4 regions of the Pseudarthrobacter sp. PvP004 genome follow, and region 2 is predicted to be linked to each of the others. Evidence: riboswitches for the same ligand, from Rfam matches in the RefSeq annotation. Region 2 holds a riboswitch; each other region holds the start of a gene.
What was found. A riboswitch is a leader RNA that binds a small molecule or an ion and turns the genes downstream of it on or off. The one in region 2 is predicted to bind S-adenosylmethionine.
Positions count from the first base shown of each region.

Region 1: linked by a shared signal. The riboswitch ahead of J3A64_RS21025 (DUF1737 domain-containing protein) and the one ahead of J3A64_RS11015 (homoserine O-acetyltransferase) in region 2 are both predicted to bind S-adenosylmethionine.
Region 3: linked by a shared signal. The riboswitch ahead of J3A64_RS12970 (hypothetical protein) and the one ahead of J3A64_RS11015 (homoserine O-acetyltransferase) in region 2 are both predicted to bind S-adenosylmethionine.
Region 4: linked by a shared signal. The riboswitch ahead of J3A64_RS03480 (aminotransferase class V-fold PLP-dependent enzyme) and the one ahead of J3A64_RS11015 (homoserine O-acetyltransferase) in region 2 are both predicted to bind S-adenosylmethionine.

Region 1 covers NZ_JAGINL010000001.1:4,602,906-4,606,412, reverse strand. Annotated here, with positions in the region: gene J3A64_RS21035 (NtaA/DmoA family FMN-dependent monooxygenase) at 1-76, opposite strand, end outside; gene J3A64_RS21030 (SulP family inorganic anion transporter) at 231-1,931, shown strand; SAM riboswitch class IV at 2,018-2,129, shown strand; gene J3A64_RS21025 (DUF1737 domain-containing protein) at 2,143-2,409, shown strand; gene J3A64_RS21020 (rhodanese-like domain-containing protein) at 2,406-2,816, shown strand; gene J3A64_RS21015 (O-succinylhomoserine sulfhydrylase) at 2,817-3,507, shown strand, end outside.
Region 2 covers NZ_JAGINL010000001.1:2,434,249-2,437,755, reverse strand. Annotated here, with positions in the region: gene J3A64_RS11020 (bifunctional o-acetylhomoserine/o-acetylserine sulfhydrylase) at 1-810, shown strand, start outside; SAM riboswitch class IV at 973-1,089, shown strand; gene J3A64_RS11015 (homoserine O-acetyltransferase) at 1,105-2,226, shown strand; gene J3A64_RS11010 (hypothetical protein) at 2,250-2,639, opposite strand; gene J3A64_RS11005 (winged helix DNA-binding domain-containing protein) at 2,720-3,507, opposite strand, start outside.
Region 3 covers NZ_JAGINL010000001.1:2,897,062-2,900,568, reverse strand. Annotated here, with positions in the region: gene J3A64_RS12980 (VIT1/CCC1 transporter family protein) at 1-860, opposite strand, end outside; gene J3A64_RS12975 (hypothetical protein) at 1,116-1,307, shown strand; gene J3A64_RS12970 (hypothetical protein) at 1,304-1,633, opposite strand; SAM riboswitch class IV at 1,650-1,769, opposite strand; gene J3A64_RS12965 (sodium:solute symporter) at 2,125-3,507, opposite strand, start outside.
Region 4 covers NZ_JAGINL010000001.1:769,819-773,325, reverse strand. Annotated here, with positions in the region: gene J3A64_RS03490 (ribosome small subunit-dependent GTPase A) at 1-599, shown strand, start outside; gene hisN (histidinol-phosphatase) at 655-1,467, shown strand; SAM riboswitch class IV at 1,648-1,761, shown strand; gene J3A64_RS03480 (aminotransferase class V-fold PLP-dependent enzyme) at 1,793-3,202, shown strand; gene J3A64_RS03475 (class I SAM-dependent methyltransferase) at 3,288-3,507, shown strand, end outside.

The DNA of each region.
Region 1 (3,507 bases), 2.2 Mb from region 2:
GGACTCCGAAACCGTGGCCCACAAACCATCCAAAGTGCAGCATGGGCTTGAGTGTAGAACTGCTCTGTCCGTTCACCGCGACCTGATTTCATGCGAAGTTACAGGGGGTCGTACTGCGTCAATTATGCTCCCGGGGCGTCACATTTGGGTGGGACTCATGAGCGTTCGAATTTTCCACATACGGCGGGCTCCTTGTTCCGCAAACAGCATGGGTCGGGAATGATCGCTGTATGAGTTCACCCACCCGCACCTCCGCCAAGGACCGGCTTTCGGGCGTCTGGGCGCTCAAGGGATACAAGCGCGAATGGCTGCGGCATGACATCGTGGCGGGCGCTGCGTTGTTCGCCTTACTGGTGCCAGCCGGCATGGCCTATGCGCAGGCGGCCGGCCTTCCTCCCGTCACCGGACTGTACGCAACGGTGGTCCCGTTGCTGGTTTACGCCATTGTGGGGCCTTCCCGCATCCTGGTCCTCGGACCCGACTCAGCCCTAGCCCCCATGATCGCCGCCGCCATTGTGCCGCTGGCAGCTGGCAGCAGCGAAAAATCGGTGGCATTGGCCGGGCTGTTGGCTGTGCTGATCGGGGTGATCATGCTGGCCGGTTCTGCCCTGAAACTGGGAACCATTACCGGCCTGCTGTCCAAACCCATCCGGCTCGGATACCTGAACGGAATTGCGTTACTGGTGCTGTTGTCGCAGCTACCGGCGTTCTTCGGGATAGAGGCCGACGGCGACATCTGGGAGAAGCTCGCGAAGGTCACCACCGGGGTGCTCGGCGGTGGCGTCAATGTCACCGCCCTGCTGCTGGGTAGCGGTTCCCTTGCCCTCATTTGGATCCCGCGGCTGCTGAAGTGGAAGGTACCCGGCGTCCTGCTGGCGGTGGTCGGCTCTTGCGTTGTTACGGCGGTTTGGGGCCTGAACGACGACGTGAAGGTCACCGGAGTCCTGCCGCAGGGCCTCCCGATGCCCGCACTCGGGGGCATCGGCTGGGCTGATGCTCTCACGCTGCTTCCCGCTGCGGCAGGGATCGCCCTCATGGCCTTCGCGGACACCGGCGTCCTATCCCAAACATTGGCGGCCAAGGAAGGGAAGAAGGTCTCGGGAAACAGGGAAATGGCGGCGCTCGGGGCAGCCAACGCGGCCACCGGACTGCTGGGCGGATTCCCGATCTCCGGCAGTACCTCCAGAACCCCGGTGGCCGTGGATGCTGGTGCCAAATCCCAGATGACCGGCGTGGTGGGTTCCGTGCTGGTGCTGGCCTTCATGCTGCTGGCTCCCGGAGTGACCGAGTACCTGCCCTCCGCAACGTTGGCCGCCGTCGTCATCGCCGCAGCCATTGCCCTCGCGGACCCGGCCGGCGTGAAGCGGCTCCTCAGCCTGAGCCGCAGCGAATCTGTGGTGATGCTGGCCGCGTTCCTGGGCGTCCTCACCGTTGGGGTACTGCAGGGAATCGTGGTGGCCATTGCGTTGGCGCTTTTGGACTTCGTGCGGAGGGCCTGGGATCCGTACCGGACAGAACTCGGTGCTGAAGAAGGGCTCCCTGGCTATCACGACCTTGAGCGGCACCCCGATGGTGAACGCATCCCGGGACTTCTCATCCTCCGCTTCGATGCGCCGCTGTTCTTCGGTAATGGGCAGGTACTGGCGGCCTTTGTCCGGGAGCAACTTGACGAGGCACCGGATGAGACAACAGATGCCATTACCCACGTCATCCTCGCCGCGGAGCCCATCACCGGGATCGACACTACGGCGCTGGACGACCTCGTCACTTTGGATGAATGGCTGGCAAGCAAAGGCGTGGACCTGGTGTTCGCCGAACTGAAGGGACCTGTGAAAGACAAGTTGATCCATTTGGGCACAGCGGCCCGCTTTACGCCCGACCACTTCTTCCCAACGGTGGGCGCGGCAGTGCGTGCGCTGAAAAACGAATAAGGGATGAGCCGCCGATTACGCAACATGACGGCCCCGCAACAGCCCGCAAGTGCGGCCCGATGCCCGTGGATGTTACGTTTTTCTTGAGTAATGAGCACCAGCGCAAAGCCCTGACTTGCTGGTCGGCAACCCTCTCTCCGGCGGGGTGCCTCAGGTGACTACTCGGCGTATCGACAACTCGTACTGCAAGCGTGACTGAGGAGCACCAGCAATGCCTGAACCCACTGAAGAAAAACTCTCCTACCGCCTGATTACAGGCCCGGATACCCGTGATTTTTGCGAGCGCATCCACAACTCGCTCGCAGAAGGTTACGTGCTCCATGGCAGCCCGGCCGCCACGTTCAACGGCACCGACGTGATCGTTGCCCAAGCCGTTGTCCTCCCTGCCGCGATCGCCAGTGCGGATGCTGCGGTAGCCAACGCCGTCGATCAGCTGGAAAACTACGACGACGAAGCAGCATTTGAGGGCCACGCATGAGCTACGCAGGTGATCTGACCCCGCAGGACGCGTGGGCCAAGCTTCAAGAGGGCGCCATCCTGGTGGACGTCCGCACCGAGGGCGAATGGGCCCACATCGGCATCCCCGATACCAAAGCCACCGAGAACGACCCCCTGTTCATCCAGTGGAATTTGGCCGGCGGCATTCCCAACTCCCGTTTCATCGAGGATCTGCAGCAGCAGGCACCCGAAGACGACGGCGTTGAGCTGGTGTTCCTGTGCCGTTCCGGCCAGCGCTCCATCTCGGCCGCAATCGCCGCAACCCAGGCCGGCTTCACTGCCTACAACGTCCTTGAGGGCTTTGAAGGCGAACCGGACCGCTACGGCGAACGCACCGTTAACGGGTGGAAGAACCGTGGCCTGCCGACGAATTTGGGGACCGAGTAAGTGACTTTCAATCCCGACGCCGCTGGCTGGAGCCCTGACACCCAAGCCGTCCGCGGTGGCCTTGACCGTACCAATTTCCAGGAAACGTCCGAGCCCGTTTTCCTGAACTCCGGGTTCGTTTACGAGTCCGCAGCCGCCGCAGAGCGAGCCTTCACCGGTGAGGACGAACGCTTCGTCTACTCCCGCTACGGCAACCCCTCCGTGGCCACGTTCCAGGAGCGGCTGCGGCTGCTTGAAGGAACCGAAGCGTGCTTTGCGACGGCGTCCGGCATGTCCGCTGTCTTCACCGCTTTGGGTGCCCTGCTGGCTGCCGGCGACCGCGTGGTTGCCGCCCGCTCCCTGTTTGGCTCCTGCTTCGTGATCCTCAATGAGATCCTGCCGCGCTGGGGCGTGGAGACGGTATTCGTGGACGGCCCGGATCTGGAGCAGTGGCGTGAAGCCCTCTCCGAACCCACCACCGCGGTGTTCTTCGAGTCGCCGTCCAACCCGATGCAGGAGATCGTCGATATCGCTGCAGTCAGCGAACTGGCGCATGCCGCCGGGGCGACTGTCGTGGTCGACAATGTCTTTGCCACTCCGCTGCTGCAACGCTGCGGTGAGCTGGGCGCCGACGTGATCGTCTATTCCGGCACCAAACACATCGACGGCCAAGGGCGCGTCCTTGGCGGCGCAATCCTGGGCACCAAGGAAT
Region 2 (3,507 bases):
ATCGCCCGCACCGCTCACGAGGCCGGTGTGCCCCTGATCGTCGACAACACCCTGTCAACGCCCTACCTTATTCGTCCCATCGAGTGGGGCGCGGACATCGTGGTTCACTCGGCCACCAAATACCTGGGTGGTCACGGTTCAGCAATCGCCGGTGTGATTGTGGACTCCGGCAACTTCGACTTCGGCAAGGACCCTGAGCGCTTCCCTGGGTTCAATACCCCGGACCCCAGCTACAACGGACTGGTCTATGCCCGGGATCTCGGCAAGGACGGCGCCCTGGGCGCCAACCTCTCCTACATCCTCAAGGCCCGCGTCCAGTTGCTTCGCGATCTAGGCTCCGCCGTGTCTCCGTTCAACGCCTTCCTCATTGCCCAGGGTTTGGAGACCTTGAGCCTGCGCGTGGAGCGTCACGTTGCCAACGCCACCAAGGTGGCTGAGTGGCTTGAAAGCCACGACGACGTCGAGTCGGTCGCCTATGCGGGCCTGCCATCCAGCCCGTGGTACAGCCGGGGCCGGAAATACGGCCCCAAGGGCACGGGCGCCATTGTTGCCTTCAACATCAAGGGCGGCGTAGAAGCGGGCAAGCGCTTTGTGGACGGACTGGAGCTGCACTCGCACGTTGCCAACATCGGTGACGTCCGCTCGCTGGTCATCCACCCGGCGTCCACTACGCACAGTCAGTTGACGGTGGAGCAGCAGGTGGCTGCAGGCGTCAACCCCGGCCTGGTGCGGTTGTCCGTGGGCATCGAGAACGTGGATGACATCATCGCCGACCTCGAAGCCGGCTTCCGGGCTGCCAAGGGCGCCTGACGCCGCGGTTCAAAGTCTCAGCCCGACTGCCGCCCGCGTCGACGATTATTCGCCGGGCGGCAGTTCAGGGTGCTCATTCGTGAACGGAGGCACCCCAAACCGTCACACTGTTGTCACATTCTTCGCCAGAACCGCCCTGTATTTCCTAGACTCTTCGTATTAGGTCATGAGTGCCAGCACACAGCCCCGGCTTGCTGGCCGGCAACCCTCCTCCGCGGTGGGGTGCCCCGGGTGAAGACCTGGCCTGTTCGCACGCAAGGCGACGGGCAAGCGCGAGGTTAAGGTGTCAAAGGAATGACCATTACTGCTACAGCCCTTCCAAAATCCGGAGAAGAAGACGGAATCGTCAAGTACGCCGGCATAGGGCCGCTGGAACTTGAAGCCGGCGGATTCCTTCCCGACGTTGTCCTTGCGTACGAGACCTGGGGGCAGCTGAACTCCGACGCATCCAATGCCGTACTCGTCCAGCACGCGCTCACGGGCAGTACACACGTAGCCCGCGGCGCCACGAATGAAGAAGGCTGGTGGGAGCAACTTGTTGGACCAGGTGCCACCATCGACACCAACAAGTTCTTCGTCATCTCCATCAACATCGTGGGCGGCTGTTACGGCAGCACCGGCCCATCATCAGCAGCACCCGATGGCAAGCCCTGGGGTTCTCGTTTCCCGTTGGTCACTCTGCGCGACAGCACGGTGGCTGAGTCACGCCTTGCCGATGCTTTGGGCATCGACTCCTGGCACGCCGTGTTGGGTGGGTCGATGGGCGGCGCCCGTGCGCTCGAGTGGGCCGTGACGTTCCCCGAGCGGGTGGAGCGCTGCGCCGTGATCTCGGTGGGCGCCTACAGCACGGCCGAGCAGATTGCCTTCGCGCAGGCCCAAACCCTGGCCATCCGGCAGGACCCGAACTTCAATCACGGCGACTACTACGGCGGTACCGCGCCTGAGCATGGTTTGGCGTTGGCCCGACGTATCGCCCACATCACGTACCGCTCAGCGTTGGAGTTGGACTTCCGCTTCGGCCGGCAAGCCCAGCACCAGGAGACGCCGCTGACAGCTGCTGTGCTGGGGGAGCGCGGGCGCTACCAAGTGGAAAGCTACCTGGACCACCAGGGGACAAAGCTGGTCCGCCGTTTCGATGCCAACAGCTACATCGCCATTACCGAGGCCTTGATGTCCCATGACGTCACTCGTGGTCGCGGCACGTTGGAAGCGGCATTGTCGCGCACCAAGGCTGAGTTCTTTGTGGCGGCCGTGGACAGCGACAGGCTCTACTTCCCGGCACAGTCGCGGGAACTCGCCGCGGCACTCCCGGGAGACGTATCGGTCCACCTCATTGAGGCGCCGATTGGACACGATGGCTTCCTCACCGAGATCGGCCAGCTCTCGGCGCAGCTCCGCGAAGCCTTCTTCGGCTAAACCAGGCTCACGTTCAGGGTGGCCTAGCCGTTCATGATGTCGCCGCGCTGCTTCATGTAATCCTCCATGGCGATCTCGCCGTTGCTGAACTTCGCATCCAGCTCGGCCAGCTTGCGCGCACGGTAGCCTTGCGGCTGCGAGCTTCCCGTTGCGGGAAACGGCGTGGGGGACGAAGAGTTCGACGGCGGCCCGGCCTGCGGTGTCTCATCCGCGGGGCGTACGACGATCGGCTCCGACGGGTACCCGGGGTAATTCTGCGGCGGGTACCCCGGGCCCGGCAGATTCCGCGGCGGGTACCCGGGGCCGCGGAAGGTGTCATTCTGGATCCGACGCGCCCGGGAGCGGTTATACATGCGGATTCCGAGTGGAATCAGCCACGAGCAGACGATGATCCAGAAGATCAGATTGTTCACAGTGCAGGCCTCCTAGGTCTCATCCCAGCTTAGTCCTGCCACTTGGACGCGGCCCGTCTCCCGGAACCAGCCCGGCTATTTCACACCAGCGTGGTCTCCATGCCCAAGAACCGGCCGTAACGATCCGCCTCGGCCTCCAAGGCGTCTTGTTCTTCCGCCGTTGCCGGCCGGTTCATTCGGACATCGAGTTCGCAGGTCATGCCGGAGAAACTGTGGCGCCACCATCCGGCCAACCTGCCGTTCAGCAGGACCACGTGCATGGGTCCGTTGTCCTCGGGGAAGTATGGCGCCGTTCCACCAAGGAAGTGCCGGGACTGTGAGTAGCCCATCACGTATTCGTCGTAGCACTGAATGAGGTCCAGGCGGGGGAGCCCGGGGTCCTCCGTCGCTGAAGGATCGTCGCCGTTGGTGAGAGCCTCCGCTTCCTCAGAGGCCAGATAGAACTCCAGACCATCGAAGTGAACGGTGCCCAGGCTCCCGGGGGAGATCTCCTCAGCCACACCGATCCCCCGTTTCACATCTTTCATGGTCAGCCCGGACCACACGGCACAGTCCTTGATCGTGGCGGGTCCCCGGCTGGTGAAGTACCGGAGTGCCAACTGTCCAAGGGCCTGTTCGCGGGCTTCGGCAGTCAGCGGTAACAGAACCGAACCGGGAACGCGTTCCTCGAACAAGGCATATGTCTGTTTCAGGGCACCTCCGGCGGAGCGGACGGGGGAGCCACTCACCAGTATCCGGCTGATTTCCGCGTGCATGAGGTGGTAGATGAACCCCAGGCCCTTTCCGGGGAAGCCTGCTTGTTCCAAGACTTCGGCGAGTTCCTCGCGCGTCTTGTGGGCTCCTCCGGCCACGGCAGCGGCCAGGATCC
Region 3 (3,507 bases), 460 kb from region 2:
GGTGGCTTCTCCGGCTGCAAGGAGAGGCTTGGGTCGCAGTCGCAGCTGAACAGTCCCATGCGCTCGGCAGCGCGGTGCTCCGCGGCTTCGCGCGTCATGCCCCGGGCCAAGTACACCAGGACCAGTTCGTTGTGCTCGATGTCCAACGACGGCGCCGCGGTCAGAGTGGCCTGCGTGGGCAAAGTGGCATTAAGGAGTTCCCGCTGTGAGCGGACTGAGACGTATTCGCCCGCACCCATGGACAGCGCACCGGCCAGGAGACCCGCCACGCCACTCATGAGCACCACGGGGCTGGGCACTCCGGTTGCGGCCATGCCCATGACCAGGGAAAGGTTGCTGACCAGGCCGTCGTTGGCGCCAAAAACGGCGGCGCGGAACGTTCCGGAGAGCCTGTTGCGACCACGCGTGGCAAGGCCCCGGACTACTTCTTCGTGGATTTGTTCATCTGCCACCATGGCAGGCGTCGCGGCAGGTTCGGTTCCGTACGGGGAGCGGCCTTCAGCGCGCTGCGCAAGGGCGAGCACAAACACGGAGCCGAAGTTACGGGCCAGGAAGCCCAGGAACCGGCTGCGGCTGGACGCTGCCTTGGGCATTCCGGCGTGCTCGCCAAGGAGCTTGAGCCAATGGGCCTCGTGCCTGCCTTCGGCCTCGGCCAAAGCGAGCAGGATTTGGCGTTCTTCGCCGTCGCGCCGCTGGGCAAGCTCCCGGTAGACGGCGGCCTCGGCACGCTCATCGGCCAGGTACTGGCGCCACCGGCGGATGTCCGCGTGCGAGGGAGGCGCGGCTGCTGATTCGGGGGCTGCTGAGCCGGGGGTGGGGTCCGGAGCTGGGCTCGACGAACTGTGGGATTCCTGGTGCATCTGCACTTTGTCTCCTGTGCTGGGTGGGGTAGTTGCGGCCCCATTGCACGCCCCACACTACCGCTTATCCGCGCGGATTTTTGGCTGGTATTCCTCAACTGGAATGTTCGGTGCACCGTAATTTCCTTGACCCTTGCCCGTGCCGGTGCTCAGATGGAAGGACAGGGACGGGGCCCTCCCGCCACTGGATTCTGCATTCGGGTCAACGGGCCGAATCGGCCCGGCAGAACCGGCCCACGAGACGGAGGTTGCACCATGAACACCACCGAATCACACGCCAACTACCCGGAGCGGACAACCATTGAGTCCGACCCGGCCTACGACTACGCCGAAGACCAGGAAGTGGATGAGCCCTGGGTTGAGGAAGTGGACGCCCCCGAGGACGACGAACGTGTGGTCCCCCTCGACGAAACCGAAGAATTCCGCGACGAGGATGAGGAAATCTAGGATGGATGGTCGCGGCTCAGTGTGAAGTGACGTTGGAGGCCCGCCCGCTTCCCGACGGCCGCAACAGTCACCGTCAGCGTCCTTGACGCCTCACACCAGCGCGTCGGCAGTATGGCTTTGGCCAATGCTTGCGCGATCAGCTGCGGCTCGGGATATGCGAACTTCCCTGTCCGGGCCTTTGTCGTGATGGTCACCGTGCCAAGGAAGAGGTCGACGGCGGGAATCACCGGGACCGTGGGCGTTTTCGCCGGGGTTCCTGGTGCTTCCAGGATGCTGGGTGTTTTTGGGGTGCTTGCTGCCGGGGTGGTATCGCCTTGGTACGGCAAGGGACTGCTCCTTGGGAGAGTGCTCTTGCCCGCTCGGTTGTCTCTGGTCCGGGACGGGCCGCTTCCTCATCCGAACCACCCGTGAACATGGGGTTGGTGTGTGGCCAGTCGGAGCTTGGCACCACATCTCTTGAAGCTGGGACCACCCTATCCCATGGCTGCCCGGACGACCCGTTGCGGGGCCCGTTCTGCGGCCTGCTTTGCGCACTTTGGGGTGGTCTTTGCGTGTAGAGCGGGCTTCCAAGGGTGGGGGCATGCGTTGTGGGGCCTGCTTTGCGCGCTTTGGGGTGGTCTTTGCGTGTAGAGCGGGCCTTCCAAGGGGTGGGTGTGTGTTGTGGGGCCTGGTTTGTTGTGCGGCCTGCTTTGCGCGCTTTGGGGTGGTCTTTGCGTGTAGAGCGGGCCTTCCAAGGGTGGGGGCATAACGCAACGGCGGCGCCGCCCCGAAAAGGGGAGGCGCCGCCGTCGAACTTTGTTAGTTTCTTTGTGCCTGCCTAGGAAGCCGGCGTGGTGAGCTCTTCCTCTGCCACGCGGGTGCCGGCCACACGGTCCGTCCACGCCTTCATGACGGCCGGATCGGTGGGCTTGCTCAGCAGCGAGACCACTACGTACACCGCAGCCGAGGCGATCAAACCGAAGTAGATGGGCTCGTTGGCGTAGATGCCGTCAAGAGGAACTTCGGCGTTGATCTCGAGGATGATCATGGTGCCCAGGGTTATCACTGAACCGGCCGCCATGGACCATGCTGCCGCGATGCCCGTTCCGCGCTTCCACACCAAGCCACCGATGATGGCTACCAGCAGGCCGCCCACCAGGATGTCGTAGGCGATGGTCAGAGCGGCCACAACGTCCTTGGTGGAGATGGCGATGATGATGGCTACGATTCCCAGTCCGAGGACCCAGTAGCGGTTGGCCTTGACGTCGTGCTCAGGGTTGTCGGAGTCGGACGTGTCCACCTTCTTGCCGAACCAGCTGGCAACGAAGGGCATGACGTCGGCGCGGGCAACGGTGGCGGCAGCGATCAGTGCGCCGGAAGCCGTGGACATCATGGCGGCGACAGCTGCAGCGAGTACCAGGCCGCCGATGCCGATGGGCAGGAGGCGGGTAGCCACTTCGGCATAGACGTCATCCTTGGCAGCGATCTCCACACCGGAGAGGGCCACGCTGGCAGCCATGCCGATCAGGGCACCGGCGAAGCCGTAAAGGATGCAGTAGACGCCAGCGGTAGCACCGCCCCAACGGGCAACCGTGGGGGTCTTGGCGGTGAAGACGCGCTGCCAGATGTCCTGGCCGATCAGGAGGCCGAGTGTGTAAACGACGAAGTAGGTGATGATCGTCTGAAGGCCGATGCCACCGATGTCGAAGAAGCTCTCATCGACGCGGGCGCGGATGCCGTCGAGGCCACCAGCAGCGTTCAGTGCGAAGGGGAGCATGAGGAAGAAGATTCCCACCGTCTTGATGACGAACTGGACCTGGTCGGCCAAAGTGATGGACCACATGCCGCCGATGGTGGAGTAGACCAGGACGATTGCGCCGCCGATGGCGATGGCGAGCCAACGCTCCCAGCCGAAGAGGACCACGAAAATGGTGGCGTAGGCGCCGGTGGACGTGGCACACAGCATCAGTGTGTAGGCCAACATGACGATGCCCGAGGTCTGGGTTGCGGTGCTGCCGTAGCGGAGAGTCAGCATCTGGGAGACCGTGTAGATCTTGAGCTTCTGGATGGTTCCGGCGAACAGAAGGCTGAGCAACAGCACGCCTGAGCCGATGGCCACCACCAGCCACATGCCGGAAATGCCGAACTTGTAACCGAGGCCGACGCCGCCCACGGTGGATGCGCCACCGAGGACCACTGCGGCCATGGTGCCGGTGTAAAG
Region 4 (3,507 bases), 1.7 Mb from region 2:
TCCTTGCCAATTACCTGAGCTTGGACTTTCCCGTGATCATCAGCCGTACGGCTGACTCCGAGGCCGGCGGCATCGATGCCCGCTCGGATGATGGACTCTCAGCCCGGCTGGACAAGGACGCCGTCTCCCAGCTCCGCTCACATCTGGGTGGCAAAGTCACCGTCATGCTCGGCCACTCAGGTGTAGGCAAATCCACCATGGTCAATGCACTGACGGGGGCAGAGCGCGCGACTGGCGGCGTCAACGCGGTGACGGGCCGTGGCCGGCACACGTCATCCTCGGCTTTGGCGCTGAAGCTGGACGATGCACCGTCCGGCAGCTGGATCATCGATACTCCCGGCATACGCTCCTTCGGCTTGGCGCATGTGGACCCGGACCGGATCCTCCATTCCTTCCCGGACCTTGAGCCCGGCACGGAAACCTGCGACCGCGGCTGCAAGCACGGTGCCACCGCCACCAATTGCGGGCTTGATGCATGGGTGAACGATGGCCATGCAGGCCCATCAGGAGTGGCGCGGCTGGCCTCCCTGCGCCGCTTGCTGGGTGCAGACCCACGACTCGAAGCGAAAGAGACCAAGGAACTGGGCACCGTCAACTGATCGTTACCGGCTTCACGTCCCCAATGAGGCGAACGATTCAGGATAGTTTGGTGGCATGACCCATCCCGTTTCCACGTACAACGATGACCTGCGCCTTGCCCATGTCCTCGCTGACTCAGTCGATGCCCAGACCATGGATCGCTTCAAAGCGCTGGACCTCAAGATCGAAACCAAGCCCGACCTCACGCCTGTCACTGACGCTGACAAGGCCGCTGAGGAAGCAATCCGCGGTCAGCTGTCCCGCTCGCGCCCACGTGATGCGGTCCTGGGCGAGGAGTTCGGCAGCAGCGGCCACGGCTCGCGCCGCTGGATCATCGACCCCATCGACGGAACCAAGAACTTCGTCCGGGGTGTTCCGGTGTGGGCAACGTTGATCGCCCTCGTGGACGAAGGCGAACCCGTCGTGGGCGTCGTGAGCGCCCCCGCGTTGGGCAAACGCTGGTGGGCTGCCAAGGACATGGGTGCCTACATGGGGCGGTCCCTCGCCTCGGCCACTCGCCTCAAAGTTTCCAACGTCTCCAGCCTGGCAGACGCCTCCATGTCCTACTCAAGCCTTTCGGGCTGGAAGGAAAGGGGCAACCTTGACGAGTTCCTGGACCTCACCGAAGACGTCTGGCGCACGCGTGCCTATGGTGACTTCTGGTCGTACTGTCTCGTGGCCGAGGGCGCAGTGGACATCGCCTGCGAGCCTGAGCTGAACCTTTATGACATGGCAGCACTCGTCCCCATCGTCACTGAGGCCGGCGGCCGTTTCACGTCCCTGGAAGGCGAAGACGGTCCTTTCGGCGGCAATGCACTGGCTACCAACTCGATCCTTCACTCCGAGGTCCTCAAGCGGCTCAACCCCGGCCTGGACGACCTTCTCTAAACTTTTCATCGCCTTGTCTAACCAGTAGGCGACGGAATTTTCGACGGCGGCAGCCCCCTTTTGGGGGTCTCCGCCGTTTTTTATTCGACGAAGCAGGCATTTTGCCTTCCGCGTAACAAAAGGCTTAACAATCGGCAGCGGCTTTGGATGGGCCCCCGGACGTGCTCTAGCCTTTTTACAGGTCACGAGTGCCAGCGCTAAACCCCGGTTTGCTGGCCGGCAACCCTCCATTCGCGGTGGGGTGCCCCGGGTGACGACCCGGCCGGTCCGGAACGGATGCGGCAAGCGCGGATCCCCTCCGGGGGTCCCTCTTGAGTGAGGTCCCATGAGCACTGTCACGTTCGACTCAAACATCATTCCGTCCTTCGCCGCAGAAACCACAGCAGAAACAGCCCCTGCTGCACGGCCGCTGGCGGCTGTTACCGGCGCCGAGTTGCAGGCGCCCCTGATTCAGGGCGGACATGTTCGCTACGCAAACCTCGACTACGGGGCATCGGCTCCGGCGTTGACCATCGTCTCGGCGTACCTCAACGAAGTCCTTCCCTACTACGCGAGTGTCCACCGCGGCGCAGGCTACGCCTCCCAAATCAGCACGTCGGTGTACGAGAACTCCAGGAACATCGTCCGTGACTTCGTCGGTGGGCGGCCGGATGATTCTGTCATCTTCACCCGGAACACCACGGACTCCTTGAACCTGCTGGCCGGGTGCCTTCCGCAGATCGACGGCAAGCCCGCAGGCGAGGTCCTGTACCTGGATATCGAGCACCACGCCAACCTGCTTCCATGGCAGGGTGTACCGCACCGCAGCGTCGTAGCGGCCCCCACCCTGTCCGCCACACTGGACAAACTCCGCGGAGAGTTGGCCCAGGGCGGTGTCAGCCTGCTTGCGGTGACCGGAGCCTCCAACGTCACCGGCGAAATTCTTCCCATCGCAGAACTTGCTTCCCTGGCCCACGAATACGGTGCGCGGATCGTGGTGGATGCCGCCCAGCTCGCTCCGCACCGCCGGATCAATATCACCGAAGCAGACGTCGACTACATTGTCTTCTCCGGACACAAGCTCTACGCTCCCTTCGGCGCCGGCGTCGTGGTGGGCCGTCCCGACTGGCTCGACGCCGGCACTCCGCATCTGGCCGGTGGCGGCGCGGTCCGTGAAGCCCGTTTGGACTCCGTCAACTGGGCGGCCGGCCCCGCACGGCACGAGGGCGGCTCCCCCAACGTGCTGGGAGCCGCAACGCTCGCTCGCGCCACCCAGGTGCTCGCAGGCCTGGACCAGGACGCGTGGCACGCCCACGAGGCTGCCATCCGCTCGTACTTGGTGGAAGGCCTGGAGGCCATCGACGGCGTGACAGTCCACAAGATCTTCACTGACTCCTTGGACACCATCGGTGTGGTCAATTTCTCCGTCGAAGGATTCGACGCCGGATTGGTGGCCGCTTACCTGGCAGCGGAGCACGGCGTGGGCCTGCGAGATGGCCGCTTTTGCGCCCACCCGCTCCTCAAGCGCCTCGGGCTTCCCTCAGGCTCTTTGCGCGCCAGCTTCGGCGTCGGCTCCCGGTTGGAGGACGCCACCAGGCTGCTAGCAGGCATCCAAGGGCTCAAGCGCGACGGACTGGGCTGGGACTACGTGGTGGACGAGGGCCGCTGGGTTCCCGCCAATGACCACCGCAGCTACCCCGAGTGGGCGCCAAACACTCCGGGCACTGCGGGCGCAGCTCCCTGCACGGTCGACTAAGAACACAGTGAACCGGGCGTCCCGGCCGCTGCGGTAAATTCGTAGGGTACCTTTTGGCCACCCTGTGAAGGAGTTCTGCGTGTCCCTGCGTACCCCGGGCCCCGCAAACGGTGCGGCCGGCATTCCCGGACCCGCTGGACCGCGAGGTCCCAAGCTCCACGCTGCCCGTCGGCGCGAACTCGGCCAGAGCTTCCAGGACGGCGGAGAACACTATGACCGCGTGCGTCCTGGCTACCCACAGGACTCTCTGGATTGGCTCGTTCCTCCCGGGGCGCGGTCCGCGGCCGACCTCGGTGCGGGCACAG